Regions from separate parts of the Streptomyces sp. NPDC055287 genome, predicted to be linked through region 1. Evidence: riboswitches for the same ligand, from Rfam matches in the RefSeq annotation. Region 1 holds a riboswitch; each other region holds the start of a gene.
The links. A riboswitch is a leader RNA that binds a small molecule or an ion and turns the genes downstream of it on or off. The one in region 1 is predicted to bind cyclic di-AMP.
Positions count from the first base shown of each region.

Region 2: linked by a shared signal. The riboswitch ahead of ACWIHY_RS15395 (transglycosylase family protein) and the one ahead of ACWIHY_RS11755 (M23 family metallopeptidase) in region 1 are both predicted to bind cyclic di-AMP.
Region 3: linked by a shared signal. The riboswitch ahead of ACWIHY_RS07650 (LysM peptidoglycan-binding domain-containing protein) and the one ahead of ACWIHY_RS11755 (M23 family metallopeptidase) in region 1 are both predicted to bind cyclic di-AMP.

Region 1 is NZ_JBSHNE010000005.1:371,611-375,737, forward strand. It holds gene ACWIHY_RS11750 (DUF2332 domain-containing protein) at 1-880, opposite strand, end outside; cyclic di-AMP (ydaO/yuaA leader) riboswitch at 1,139-1,286, shown strand; gene ACWIHY_RS11755 (M23 family metallopeptidase) at 1,298-2,392, shown strand; partial or broken gene ACWIHY_RS11760 (aldo/keto reductase) at 2,482-2,634, shown strand; gene ACWIHY_RS11765 (PrsW family intramembrane metalloprotease) at 2,655-4,058, opposite strand.
Region 2 is NZ_JBSHNE010000008.1:119,809-123,935, forward strand. It holds gene ACWIHY_RS15385 (cytochrome P450 family protein) at 1-423, shown strand, start outside; gene ACWIHY_RS15390 (transglycosylase family protein) at 536-1,501, shown strand; cyclic di-AMP (ydaO/yuaA leader) riboswitch at 1,770-1,941, shown strand; gene ACWIHY_RS15395 (transglycosylase family protein) at 1,945-2,643, shown strand; gene eno (phosphopyruvate hydratase) at 3,038-4,127, shown strand, end outside.
Region 3 is NZ_JBSHNE010000003.1:340,213-344,339, forward strand. It holds gene ACWIHY_RS07640 (glycosyltransferase) at 1-109, opposite strand, end outside; gene ACWIHY_RS07645 (SDR family oxidoreductase) at 388-1,179, shown strand; cyclic di-AMP (ydaO/yuaA leader) riboswitch at 1,721-1,884, shown strand; gene ACWIHY_RS07650 (LysM peptidoglycan-binding domain-containing protein) at 1,887-2,654, shown strand; gene ACWIHY_RS07655 (DUF4873 domain-containing protein) at 2,827-3,096, shown strand; gene ACWIHY_RS07660 (SpoIIE family protein phosphatase) at 3,177-4,127, shown strand, end outside.

The DNA.
Region 1 (4,127 bases):
GGGCCGGGGCGTCGAGCCAGGGCAGCACGGTGTGGTGCTCATTGGAGATCCAGTGGCCCGGCAGGTCGCGGACGAGCCGGGCGAACTCCTCGCGGCGGGCGAGCGGCAGGTAGGTCAGCACGGCGGTGTGGAAGACGACCAGCGTGGCGTCCGCGGGGGCGCGGGCCGCCAGCGCCGGGAGTTCGTCGACGAGGTCGCCGCGGACGATGAGGGGGCCGGGCGCCGTACGTACGGCCTCGATGGCGGCGAGCTGCTGACGCGGGCGCTCCGCGCGGCCGGGCCAGATCAGTGACTGGAGCCAGCGGACGTCCTCCTCGTCCGTGGGGTCGAGGGGATTGAGGTCGATGCCGGCGCGCCACGCGATGTCGGGGAGCGCCGTGGGCAGGGGCACGGGGCCCTCCGTACGGCAGTCGAAGGTGACGGGGGACGTGCCCAGGGTGGCGCCGCCGTTGTAGCGGTAGGCGTAGCGGTCGGGGTGGAGGCACAGGCCCGCCGAGGCGCCGACCTCGATGAGGGCGAGGGGCTGGGGGAGTGCGGCGAGGAGGGGCAGCAGGGTGGCGCAGCGGGCGGGCTCGTTCGTCTGGGTGAAGCGGTCCAGCATGACGGCGCGTACGTCGTCCCAGTGGGCCAGGGTCCACTCGCGGAAGGGCGCCCACTGCTCGTAGGGGCCGCCGAGGAAGCGGACGGCGGCGAGGAGGAGATTGGGCTGCTGCTTGTTGCCGGGTGGCAGGCCGGCGATGAGGGCGCAGAAGTCCCGGTCCTCGCTGATACGGGCGGTGAGTTCGGCGTAAGCGGGAGAAATGCCGCGCGCCTGCTGCTCGGAGAACTCGCGGTAGCGATCGGCCGGCCACGGACTGGGATGCGTGCTGTTGACAACCATGTGCTGAAGTTAGCCGTGCGGAGACCGTCGCGACGCTGGGTAACCGCACGAGAGCCCTGCGCATAACAATTGACGAACCGTCATGGTGCGGATGTTTTCTGAGGGGTGGTCAACTCGTCCGACTGTGGTCGCTTGTGTCCCGATTGGTTCGGGCCAAGGTCCTTAACGATCAGTTGGAACAGCTTGGAAACCGGAGCCGGTGTCTATTAACGTTCGATAACGCAGCGCGGTCGTCCCAGTCGTCGCAAGAGACGGCACCGTGCGCACGCGCCGAATCCCGCAAGGGAACCGGGGAACCATGTTCCTTGGGGTGAATCGGGCCGCTTCGTACCCACGAAGAGGCCCGTAGGAGACCTTCCTGCTCCGAACCCGTCAGCTAACCCGGTAGGCGAGAAGGAAGGAAAGGAGCACGCCTCCGTGGCGTCCAACAGGCCTGCCCCCCAAGCCACCCTGCCCCCTTACGGGGCGCCCCACGACAGCGAGAGTCACGTCGCCGGGGAGGGGACCTGGGAAGAATGGAATCCGACTGAGGAATCCGTCCGGCCCGTACGCGGTCGTCACCGCGTCGCCAAGCAGCGCGGCGGTCTCGGCCGCAGCTCCACCGTTCTCGGCGTCGGCGTCATCGCCGCGGTCGGCGCGGGAGGCATCGCCACCGCGCAGGACAAGCCGGCAATCTCGATCTCCCTTCCCGACGCGATAACGGAATCCCTTCCCGACGCCAAGTCACTACCCGGTGTCGGGTCTTTGATGTCCGACGACGCGGAATCCGGCTCCGGGACGGGCGCCGCGAACGAAGCCGTCGTGGCCGCGGCCCCGCTCACCACCGCGGGCGTCACCACCGCCGACGCACGGCAGGGCACCACCGACGCGGGCGAGGCCCTGCGCGCCCGCATCCTCCAGCAGGCCGAGCAGCAGCAGGCCGCCGCCGACGCCGAGGTGAAGCTGGCCGCCGAGAAGGAGGCCGCCGAGAAGGCCTCCGCCGAGGCGAAGCAGCAGCAGACCGCGGCCGAGGCCAAGGCCGCCGAGGAGAAGCGCGAGGCCGAGGAGAAGAAGCGCGAGGCGGAGGAAGAAGCCGCGCGCAAGGCCGAGGAGGAGCGGCTGGCCAAGCTGGCCGCCAGCTACTCGCTGCCCACCTCGTCGTACACGCTCACCTCCACCTACGGCCAGTCCGGCTCGATGTGGTCCTCCGGCCAGCACACCGGTCTCGACTTCGCCGCCCCGACGGGCACGCCGGTCAAGGCCGTGCACGGCGGCACGATCAAGTCCGCGGGCTGGTCGGGTTCGTACGGCTACCGCATCGTCCTGGAGCTCTCGGACGGCACGGAGGTCTGGTACTGCCACCTCTCCTCGATGACCGTCACGTCCGGCGAGGTCGGTACGGGCGACGTCATCGGACGTGTGGGCGCCACCGGCAATGTCACCGGTCCGCACCTGCACCTCGAAGTGCACACGCCCGACGGCGCCGGCGTCGACCCCGCGGCCTGGCTGCGCGGCAAGGGCCTCACCGTCTGACGCTTTTCCCACAGTCCCCGGCAGTCCCGGCGCACGCCCCCCGCGCCCAGGGCTGCCGGTCTGTGTGTGCGGGGCGCTGTGCGTGCCGGACCGTGGCGCTGGCGTGGCTGGCGGCGCAGCCGACGGTCGCGGCGCCGATCACGAGCGCGCGGACGGTGGAACAGCTGCCTGCGCTGCTGGCGGTGGCGGATCTGGAGCTGGCGGAGGCGGAGCTGGCGGCACTGACGGCGGCGTCCGCCTGACCTCGGACCGGCCGCAGCGGTTACTGCTGCCGGTACGGGTTGTACGCGGCGCAGGCCTGGTGCGGGGGCGGTCCGTACCCGTACGGCGGCCAGGGCGGCTGCTGCCACGGCGGCGGCTGCCAGGGCGGTGGGGTCCGCACCCGGCCCGTCGCCCGCGCCGCGTACTCCAGGGCCGGCCCGGCGACCTCCCTGCGCTGCCACAGGTGGTGGAGCAGCTCCTGCTCGCGTGCCGTGAAGTCCGGGCCCGGTGCGCCGCGGTGGGCGCGGTGGCGCAGGAAGGCCAGGGACGTGGCGAAGGCCTCGTACTCGGCGACGGCACGGGCGGCGGCCCGTCCTCCGGCCCGTCCTCCGTACGCACGCGCCGCCGCGCCCCGCGCCAGCGAGCGGGCCCGCATCGAGGAGAGCGCGAGCGGTTCGGCGGGCAGTAGCCAGCCGGCGGCGGCATAGGCGGGCAGTTCGGCGGCTATCGTGCCCAGCTCGCGCTGGCGCGTCCAGACCACCAGCCAGGTGAGCATCGCGAAGGCGGGGACCATGAACGCGGCGTACACCGCGTAGAAGCCGTACTGACCGAAGGCCGACGAGCCGTTCCACAGGGCGTGCACGCCCATCGCGAGCGCCAGGCCGAGCAGCGGCAGCGCGATACGCCGCCACCTGCCACGGCGCGGCGGGGCGAGCGCGGCCAGCCCGAAGCCGATGCCCGTCAGCACCGTGAACAGCGGGTGCGCGAACGGGGACATCACTATGCGGACGAAGAAGGTCGCGGCGGTCACCGACGCGAGGCCGGAGGCGCCCGCTTCCTGGTCCTCGCCGAAGGCGTTGCCGAGATAGAGGATGTTCTCGGTGAAGGCGAAGCCGGTCGCCGTGAACCCGGCCACGACCACCCCGTCGACGATCCCGGTGAAGTCCCGTCTGCGGAAGAGGAAGATCAGCAGCAGGGCCGCCGCCTTCGCGCTCTCCTCGACGACCGGGGCTATCACCGTCGCGCCGAGGGATTCGGCCCCCGCCGGATCGGCGGTGGCCGTGGCTATCCAGCGGGTCGCGAAGCTGTTCGCGATGATCGCGACGAGTGCGGCGGCGAACGCGCCCCAGGCGAAGGCGAAGACGAGGTTCCGCCAGGGTTCGGGCTCCACCCGGTCCAGCCACCGGAACGCCGAGGCCAGCAGCGGCACCGGCAACACCGCGAGCCCCAGCCCGACCAGGAAGCCGTGCGTGCCGGTCTGGTCCCGGACGATCGCCAGGATCACCAGGCCGCACAGGGCGAGGGCCGTGATCACCGCGCCCGCGCGCACCGCCCTGGTGCGCCACCAGGCGTGGCGTGGCTTGTAGCGCCAGTGCGCAGGCGGCGGTACGGCGGTGAACTGCGGCTGCCGCTCACAGTCCGGGACCGCCGGGTGCTGCCGGGGGTGCGGAGGCGTCTCGTACACCCGTCGACCCTAACGAGAGCCACTGACACCGGCGATGGTGCGTGCGGGCTCCGCCGGGTGCCGGGCGGG
Region 2 (4,127 bases), on a different contig from region 1:
GGGGACACGGAGCTGCTCGCCACCGGTGTCGAGGAACTCCTGCGCTACGACGGGCCCGTGGAGCTCGCGACGTGGCGGTACGCCACCGAGCCGCTGACCCTGGGCGGCCAGGACATCGCGGCCGGCGAGCCCGTACTCGTCGTGCTCGCCGCCGCCGACCGGGATCCCGAGCGCTTCAGCGAGCCGGACACACTCGACCTCTCGCGCCGCGACAACCAGCACCTCGGCTACGGGCACGGCATCCATTACTGCCTCGGCGCCCCGCTGGCCCGGCTCGAAGGGCAGACGGCGATCGCGACGCTGCTGCTGCGCCTGCCGGATCTGCGACTTGCGGGGGATCCTGACGATTTGCGGTGGCGTGGGGGCCTCATCATGCGCGGACTGCGCACCCTGCCCGTGGAGTTCGACGCCGAAAACAAGTGACGCTGCGTCAATTCGAGACCTTCACGTGATCTGCGCTGCATCGACTTGTGACAAACGTTCGAGTACCGCTACCTTCACCGTCAACCTCAGCCGTCACTCGAAAGGCAACCGCATGCGCTCCGGGAACGGTAGACACCGCCGCCCCCGTCAGGCTCCAGCTCTCGTCGTCGCGGCAGGAGTCGCCGGATCGGCCATCGCCATCCCGCTGCTCGGCGCGAGCGGCGCGTCCGCTGCCGAAGCCACGACCTGGGACCGGGTCGCCGATTGTGAGAGTGGCGGCATGTGGAGTGCCGACCTCGGCAACGGCTACTACGGCGGACTCCAGTTCTCCCCGGAGACCTGGCAGAAGTTCGGCGGTACGGCGTACGCGCCGCGCGCCGACCTCGCCAGTCGCTCCCAGCAGATCCAGGTGGCCGAGAAGGTGCTCGCCGAGGAGGGGCCGCAGGCGTGGCCGAGCTGCGCCCTCATCTCCGGCCTGACGGAGGGTGACGACGCGGCTCCCGGCGACGGCGCGAGCGCCGAGCCCACCGCGGAGTCCAAGGCCGACACGTCGGACACGGTGTCGGAGGGCTCCGGGAACCCGGAGTCGTCCGAGTCGACGGAAGACAAGCCCGCCGGGTCCGCCGGTGAGGGCGTCAAGGACGGCAAGGACGGCAAGAGCGGCTCGACGAAGTCCGCCGAGCCGACGTCGCCCCCGGCGTCCGGGACGTCCGAGGAGTCGGGCGGAGCCTCCAAGAGCCCCGCGCCGCCGGCCGCCGAGGAGGGTGCCTCCAAGGGCAAGCACCGCGGCGAGGTGGCCCGGGAGGGCGCTGACGCCGTATCCGGCGAATCGGGCATCGAGCGCGAATCGGGACGTCACGCCTCGCGGGGTGACGGGTCGACACGTGAGTCGGCCAAGACGGACGGCGCCGAGGCCGCCGACGGCCACTACACCGTCCGTACCGGCGACAACCTCTCGGCCATCGCCGCCGAGCACGACCTGCGCGGCGGCTGGACGGCTCTCTATGCGGCCAATGAGGAGACCGTCGGGTCCGACCCCGACCTCATCGTCCCTGGCCAGAACCTCGATCTGAGCTGATTTCGAAGGGCAGTTCGGGCCGCTATGTCCGGATTGAAGCAAGTGAGACAAGGGTCTCTTTGCCTCAACTCGCGTACGCGGCCCGGACGATCCCCTCGTGTCACCCCTGACCTGCGCAGATATGGACGAAGTGAAGGCAGGGAAGGGCGAAATCTCCCTGATGGGCCTTTTTGAACATCAAGGGCTCATGTGTTTACCGTCGGACCGCTCGCCACCGCGGGCCCCGTCGACCGTCACGCCGAATCCTGCCGTCGGTCGGGGGGAACTGACGCGTAAAGCGCCGTAGGCAGGAGCGGGGGACCCAGGTAGGTCGCCGGGCCCGTACGTCGAAAGACGAACGGAACCGGCTTGGGGTTAAGCCGCGCGACGCAGGTCGCGCGCCGGGCACTCACTTGGCCCGAACCCGACAGCTCACCTCGTAGGCGTCGGTGAGGAGATGTCGCATGCTGTTTTCCAGCAACGCCAAGCACCGTCGCCCGTCCAAGGCCACTCGGTTCGCCGCGCTCGCCGGTGTCGCCGGCGCCGCTGTAGCCGTCCCGCTGATGGGTGCGACTTCGGCCTCCGCCGCCTCCGTCGAGACCTGGGACGCTGTCGCCCAGTGCGAGTCCGGCGGCAACTGGTCCATCAACACGGGCAACGGCTACTACGGCGGCCTGCAGTTCTCCGCGTCCAGCTGGGCGGCGGCCGGTGGCACGCAGTACGCCCCGACCGCCGACAAGGCATCCAAGGCGCAGCAGATCGCCACGGCCGAGAAGCTTCTCGACATGCAGGGCCCCGGTGCCTGGGCCTGTGCGGGCGCCGGCGGCCTGACCAACGACGGTGTCGACCCGGGTGTCGACACCTCCGGTTCTTCGGCGAAGCAGGAGCAGCCGCAGCAGCAGGCCGCCCCGCGCGCCGCCGAGCAGCCGGCCTCGCGCAGCGAGGTCCGTTCCGCGCCCAAGGCCGAGACCGCGAAGCCCGCCGCCCCCGCCAAGATCGAGAAGGGTGACGGCGAGTACAAGGTCAAGGCCGGCGACACCCTCGGCAAGATCGCCGACGCCGAGAAGGTCAAGGGCGGCTGGGAGAAGCTCTTCAAGCTGAACAAGGACATCGTCGACGACGCCGATGTCATCTACCCCGGTCAGCAGCTGCACCTCAGCTGATCCGGCTCGCGGCGCCCAGGCCGCTCCGGCTCGCCGCGCCCCGCCGAGCGGGCGCGCGGCACTCCGCCGGGCAGGCCGCGGCACCCGCGGAGCAGTCCGCGGCATTCGGCCGATCGACCGTGCTTTTCCGGCCGATCCCCCGCGGAACCCAGAGCACCCCGGTCCGGCGCGCTTCCCCCGTACGCGCCGGGCCGGGGTTTCGCCGTCAGTTACTGCCCAGTAGTCCCAGTACGTGGCACGTCCCGCCCGGAGTTACGTCCGCTGTTGCGGGCATTCGCACCTCTTCTTGTCCCAGGGGGCGGGCGAACGGCCGATCGATGCCTCCGAGCCGGTTAGGCTCTTGTCGCAAGGCCAAAGTGACCCTGCACCCCATAGCGTCACATCCCAGAAGGAGATGCTCGTGCCGTCCATCGACGTCGTCGTAGCCCGGGAAATCCTGGACTCCCGAGGCAATCCCACGGTCGAGGTCGAGGTCGGCCTCGACGACGGCAGCACCGGTCGTGCTGCTGTTCCGTCCGGTGCCTCCACCGGAGCGTTCGAGGCCATCGAGCTTCGCGACGGTGACCCGAACCGCTACCAGGGCAAGGGTGTCGAGAAGGCCGTCCTCGCCGTCATCGAGCAGATCGGCCCGGAGCTCGTCGGTTACGACGCCACCGAGCAGCGCCTGATCGACCAGGCCATGTTCGACCTGGACGCCACCGAGAACAAGGCGTCCCTCGGCGCCAACGCCATCCTCGGCGTCTCGCTCGCCGTCGCGCACGCCGCCTCCGAGGCGTCGGACCTGCCGCTCTTCCGCTACCTCGGTGGCCCGAACGCGCACCTGCTGCCCGTTCCGATGATGAACATCCTCAACGGTGGGTCGCACGCCGACTCCAACGTCGACATCCAGGAGTTCATGATCGCGCCGATCGGCGCCGAGTCGTTCTCCGAGGCCCTGCGCTGGGGCACGGAGGTCTACCACACCCTCAAGTCCGTACTGAAGTCCAAGGGCCTGTCCACCGGCCTCGGCGACGAGGGCGGCTTCGCCCCGAACCTGGACTCCAACCGCGCCGCGCTCGACCTCATCCTCGAGGCCATCAAGCAGGCCGGTTACGTCCCCGGTGAGCAGATCGCGCTCGCGCTCGACGTCGCCGCGTCCGAGTTCTACAAGGACGGCTCGTACGAGTTCGAGGGCAAGTCCCGCTCGGCCGCCGAGATGACGGAGTACTACGAGGAGCTCGTGGCGGCGTACCCGCTCGTCTCCATCGAGGACCCGCTCTTCGAGGACGACTGGGCCGGCTGGAAGGTCCTCACCGACAAGCTGGGCACCAAGGTCCAGATCGTCGGCGACGACCTCTTCGTCACCAACCCGGAGCGCCTGGCGCGCGGCATCGAGGAAGGCGCCGCCAACTCGCTGCTCGTCAAGGTCAACCAGATCGGTTCGCTGACCGAGACCCTGGACGCCGTCGAGCTGGCGCAGCGCAACGGCTTCAAGTGCATGATGT
Region 3 (4,127 bases), on a different contig from region 1:
GTGGCGCGAAGCAGGCGTGCGTCACGAGGGTGACCTCGTGCCCGGCCTGTGCGAGGCCGTGCGCGAGCCCGGTGTAGGGCGATACGTCACCGCGCGAACCCGCTGTCATCAACGCCACCCGCATAAGCACCAGTATGGCGCCGGCCGGCGGCCCGGCTCCGTACGCGAGGCCGGAAAGCAGGCCGCGAAGGGGGAGCTCCGGATTTGGGCGCCCCGCTTCGGGGAACCCAGGTGTGGTCGAACCGACCAGCCGCCACCGACCACCCACCGACCAGCAGGAGGCCGCCCGTGAAGGACGAGAGCCGCGAGACGGAGAATCCCGTCACGAAGCACCCGCAGCCGAAACTCCCCGACCAGGAACAGGCGCACCCCGGGTGGACGGGCCCGATGGATCCGCCGCCCGATCACGGCGAGGAGTCGTACCGGGGCAGCGGGCTTTTGAAGGGCCTCGCGGCCGTGGTCACCGGCGGCGATTCGGGGATCGGCCGGGCGGTGAGTCTGGCCTTCGCCCGTGAGGGTGCCGATGTGCTGCTCACCCATCTTCCGGAGGAGGAGAAGGAAGCCGCGGAAACCTCACGGCTCGTCGAGGAGGCGGGCCGCAGGGCCGTGGCGGTGAGCTGTGACATCCGGGACGAGGAGCAGTGCCGTGCGCTCATCGGGCGCGCTGTGTCGGAATTCGGCGCGATCAATATTCTGGTGAACAACACGGCGTATCAAATGTCCCAGCCGGACGGCATCGGCGCCATCACGACCGAACAATTCGACCGGGTCATGAAGACCAATCTTTACGGCATGTTCTGGCTTTCGAAGACGGCCCTCCCCCATATGCCCGAGGGAGGGAGCATTATCAACTCCGCCTCCGTTCAGGCGTACAAGCCCAGCCCGCATCTGCTCGACTACGCGATGACGAAGGCGGCGATTGTCGCCTTCACGCAAGGGCTGGCGCACATGGTGGCGCCCAGCGGAATCCGCGTCAACGCCGTCGCTCCGGGCCCGGTGTGGACTCCGTTGATTCCGGCCACCATGCCGGACACCACGGAGTTCGGAAAGCAATCACCTCTGGGCCGGCCCGCACAGCCGGCCGAAATGGCCCCGGCGTACGTATTCCTCGCCTCTCCGCAGGCCAGCTACATCACGGCCGAGATCGTCAATGCCACGGGTGGCACTCCCCTGCCATGAAGCCGGCCCCGGCGCTTTGATGCGATTCACCGGAACCAAATTGTGCCCATATGGCGCGATTTGCCGCACGTCGCGGCCGGTCCAGCCGACGCCCCTCTCGACGCGCACCGCGATGCCCACTACACCGCGAGGCGGGCAGCACCCCCCTGGACAATGAGGGTAATTCCCCTCACAGACGCCCAAGTCGACGCAGGGCGCGAGAAGTTCCTCAGCCCCGAGAGCGCACCCTCGACCGCAGATGCTCCCGGGGTGCACGTTGCGACCGCGATTGACCGATATGGGCGTTTTGCCGGAAAGGCCGTTGAGCCCGGCCTCCCGTGATACGAGTCACGTCCGCAACGGAATGTGAAAGTCCTGCCGGGCGTCAGCTCCCGCCCCCAGAAAGAAAGTTGAGTTTGGCGCCAACGGACAGTGACGGAAGTTCCCCCGCCCCGGTCGGCCGAGCGATCGAGGCGATCATTCCGGGGCTTGTTCTTCTCCATCCGTCTCGCTTAACGTCACCGTCAATCCGGGTGGACCGCCGAATCCTGCCGCCGTCCGGAATCCACACCCACTCACACTCACGTACGGCAGGAGCGGGGGACCCAGGTAAGCCGCCGGTCCGGTAATCCGGAACGGCTCGGGGTGAAGTCGCGTTGACCGTGCGACCGGGCATCTCCAGCCCGAACCCGACAGCTCACCTCGCAGGCGACGGAGAGGAATTTGTCATGCCCGCAAAGGGTAAGCACCGTCGTCCCAAGGCCAGATCCCTCACCCGTGGCTTCATCGCCGTGGGTACGGGTGGCGCCGCCCTGGTCCTGCCGCTGGTCGGCGCGACCACCGCCGGCGCGGCTCAGCCCGCCGCCGTCGAGAAGACCGTGGCCCCCGCCGCCGCCCCGGCCGCGAAGAAGGCCGCACCCACGACGTACACCGTGGTCGCGGGTGACTCGCTCTCCAAGATCGCGGACGCGCACTCGCTGAGCAGCTGGAAGAAGCTGTACCAGGACAACCGCAAGACCATCGGCGACAACCCGGCGCTGATCCACCCCGGCCTCAAGCTGACGATCGGCGCGAAGGCCGAGGCACCGGCGAAGGCGCCCGCGAAGGCCAAGCCCGCGGCCGACCGCGCCGACCGCTCCGAGACCCGCGCCGCCGTCGCCAAGACAACGACGTACACCGACGACCTGGACGGCTGGATCAAGGAGTCGCTGGCCGTCATGGCCAAGCACGGCATCCCCGGCACGTACGACGGCATCCACCGCAACATCATGCGCGAGTCCTCGGGCAACCCGATGGCGATCAACAACTGGGACTCCAACGCTGTGGCCGGTACGCCGTCCAAGGGCCTCCTCCAGGTCATCCAGCCGACGTTCCTGGCCTACCACGTGCCCGGCACGTCGACGGACAGCTACGACCCGGTCGCCAACATCACCGCCGCCTGCAATTACGCCGCGGACCGTTACGGCTCGATCGACAACGTGAACGGCCCGTACTAAAAAACGGCCACCGGGTGGGTGAACGCCCTCCCGAAGTGAGTGCTCGAAGCGTTACGGCCTGCCCGTTCCCGCAGGGCCCCCGAGGGTGCCCCGACGGAGCCGGCAGGCCGTCGCGCGTCCGGCAGCCCCCATCTGGCGGGAAGCGGCGGCCGGTGGGCGCACACTGGGGGCCATGAGCAACTATCAGGGCCCCGCGGTCCTCATCACCGGCAATGCCCAGATCGACGTCGTGGCCACCTTGAGCGGAGGCCGCTCGGGGGCGCTCGAGTGGGGCGGCAGCGCCCAGACCGACCAGGTGCCGGAAGAGTTCTACGCCGTGATGGACAGCGGACAGGTCACCCTGCGGCTGGCCGACGGCCGGGAGGCCGCCGTCGTGGCGAAGCGCACCGCCATCGGCAGCGGGCGGCTGAAGATCTCCGGGATCGGCTCGATCCCCTTCTAGAGCCGTCGGCCCAGCCGGCGTCTCCATCTGCCACAAGACAACACAGCCCCTAAAAAGTCACGCAATGCTAAAAATAGGGCATGAGCGGACGTCTCGGACGACCCAGGGGTGTCGGGTCACCGCGCTCGTCTCGGCAGCGAGGAGTGCGTTCCCGGCTGGAGGTGCGCAGCGCCGCCGGCCAGGTGCTCCTCCTCCAGATCGTGGTCGCGGTGCTGCTGATCACCGCCGCGGTGGTCGCACTCACGGTCCAGACGCGCCACGACAGCGCGGGTGACGCCCGTAACCGCTCCCTCGCCGCGGCGGAGGCCTTCGCGGAGGCCCCGGGCACCGTCGAGGCGCTGCGCTCCCTCGATCCGACCGCCGCGCTGCGCGCCCATACGGACGCGGCCCAGCGGGGCGCGGGCGTGGACTTCATGGCCGTGATGGCACCGGACGGCACCCGGGTCGCCGACACCGATCCGGCACTGATCGGCACGCGCGCCGAGGGTGTCGGGCGCGCCGCGGCCGGAGTAGCCTTCACCGAGATCTTCAAGGGCGCCCCGAACGACGCGGCGCGCGCCATCGTCCCGGTCACCGACGCCGACGGCACCGTCGTCGGCCTGGTCGGTGCGGGAGTCACGGTCGAGAACGTCGGGGACGCGGTGGACCGCCATCTGCCGATGCTCCTCGCGAGCGCGGTCGCCGCGCTCGCCCTGGCCATCGGCAGCTCCGTGCTCGTCAGCAGGAGACTGCGGCGCCAGACGCACGGCCTCGGCCCCACCGAGATGACCCGTATGTACGAGCACCACGACGCGGTCCTGCACGCCGTCCGGGAAGGGGTGCTCATCATCGGGGACGACGGCCGGCTCACGCTGCTCAACGACGAGGCACGCAGGCTCCTCGAACTGCCCGCCGGCGCCGAGGGCCGGCACATCACCGACCTCGGCCTCGACGAGCCCATCGCCGAGCTGCTGGTTTCGGGCCGCGCCGTGACCGACGAGGTCCACCTGGCCGGTGACCGGCTGCTGGCCGTCAACACCCGGCCCACCGCG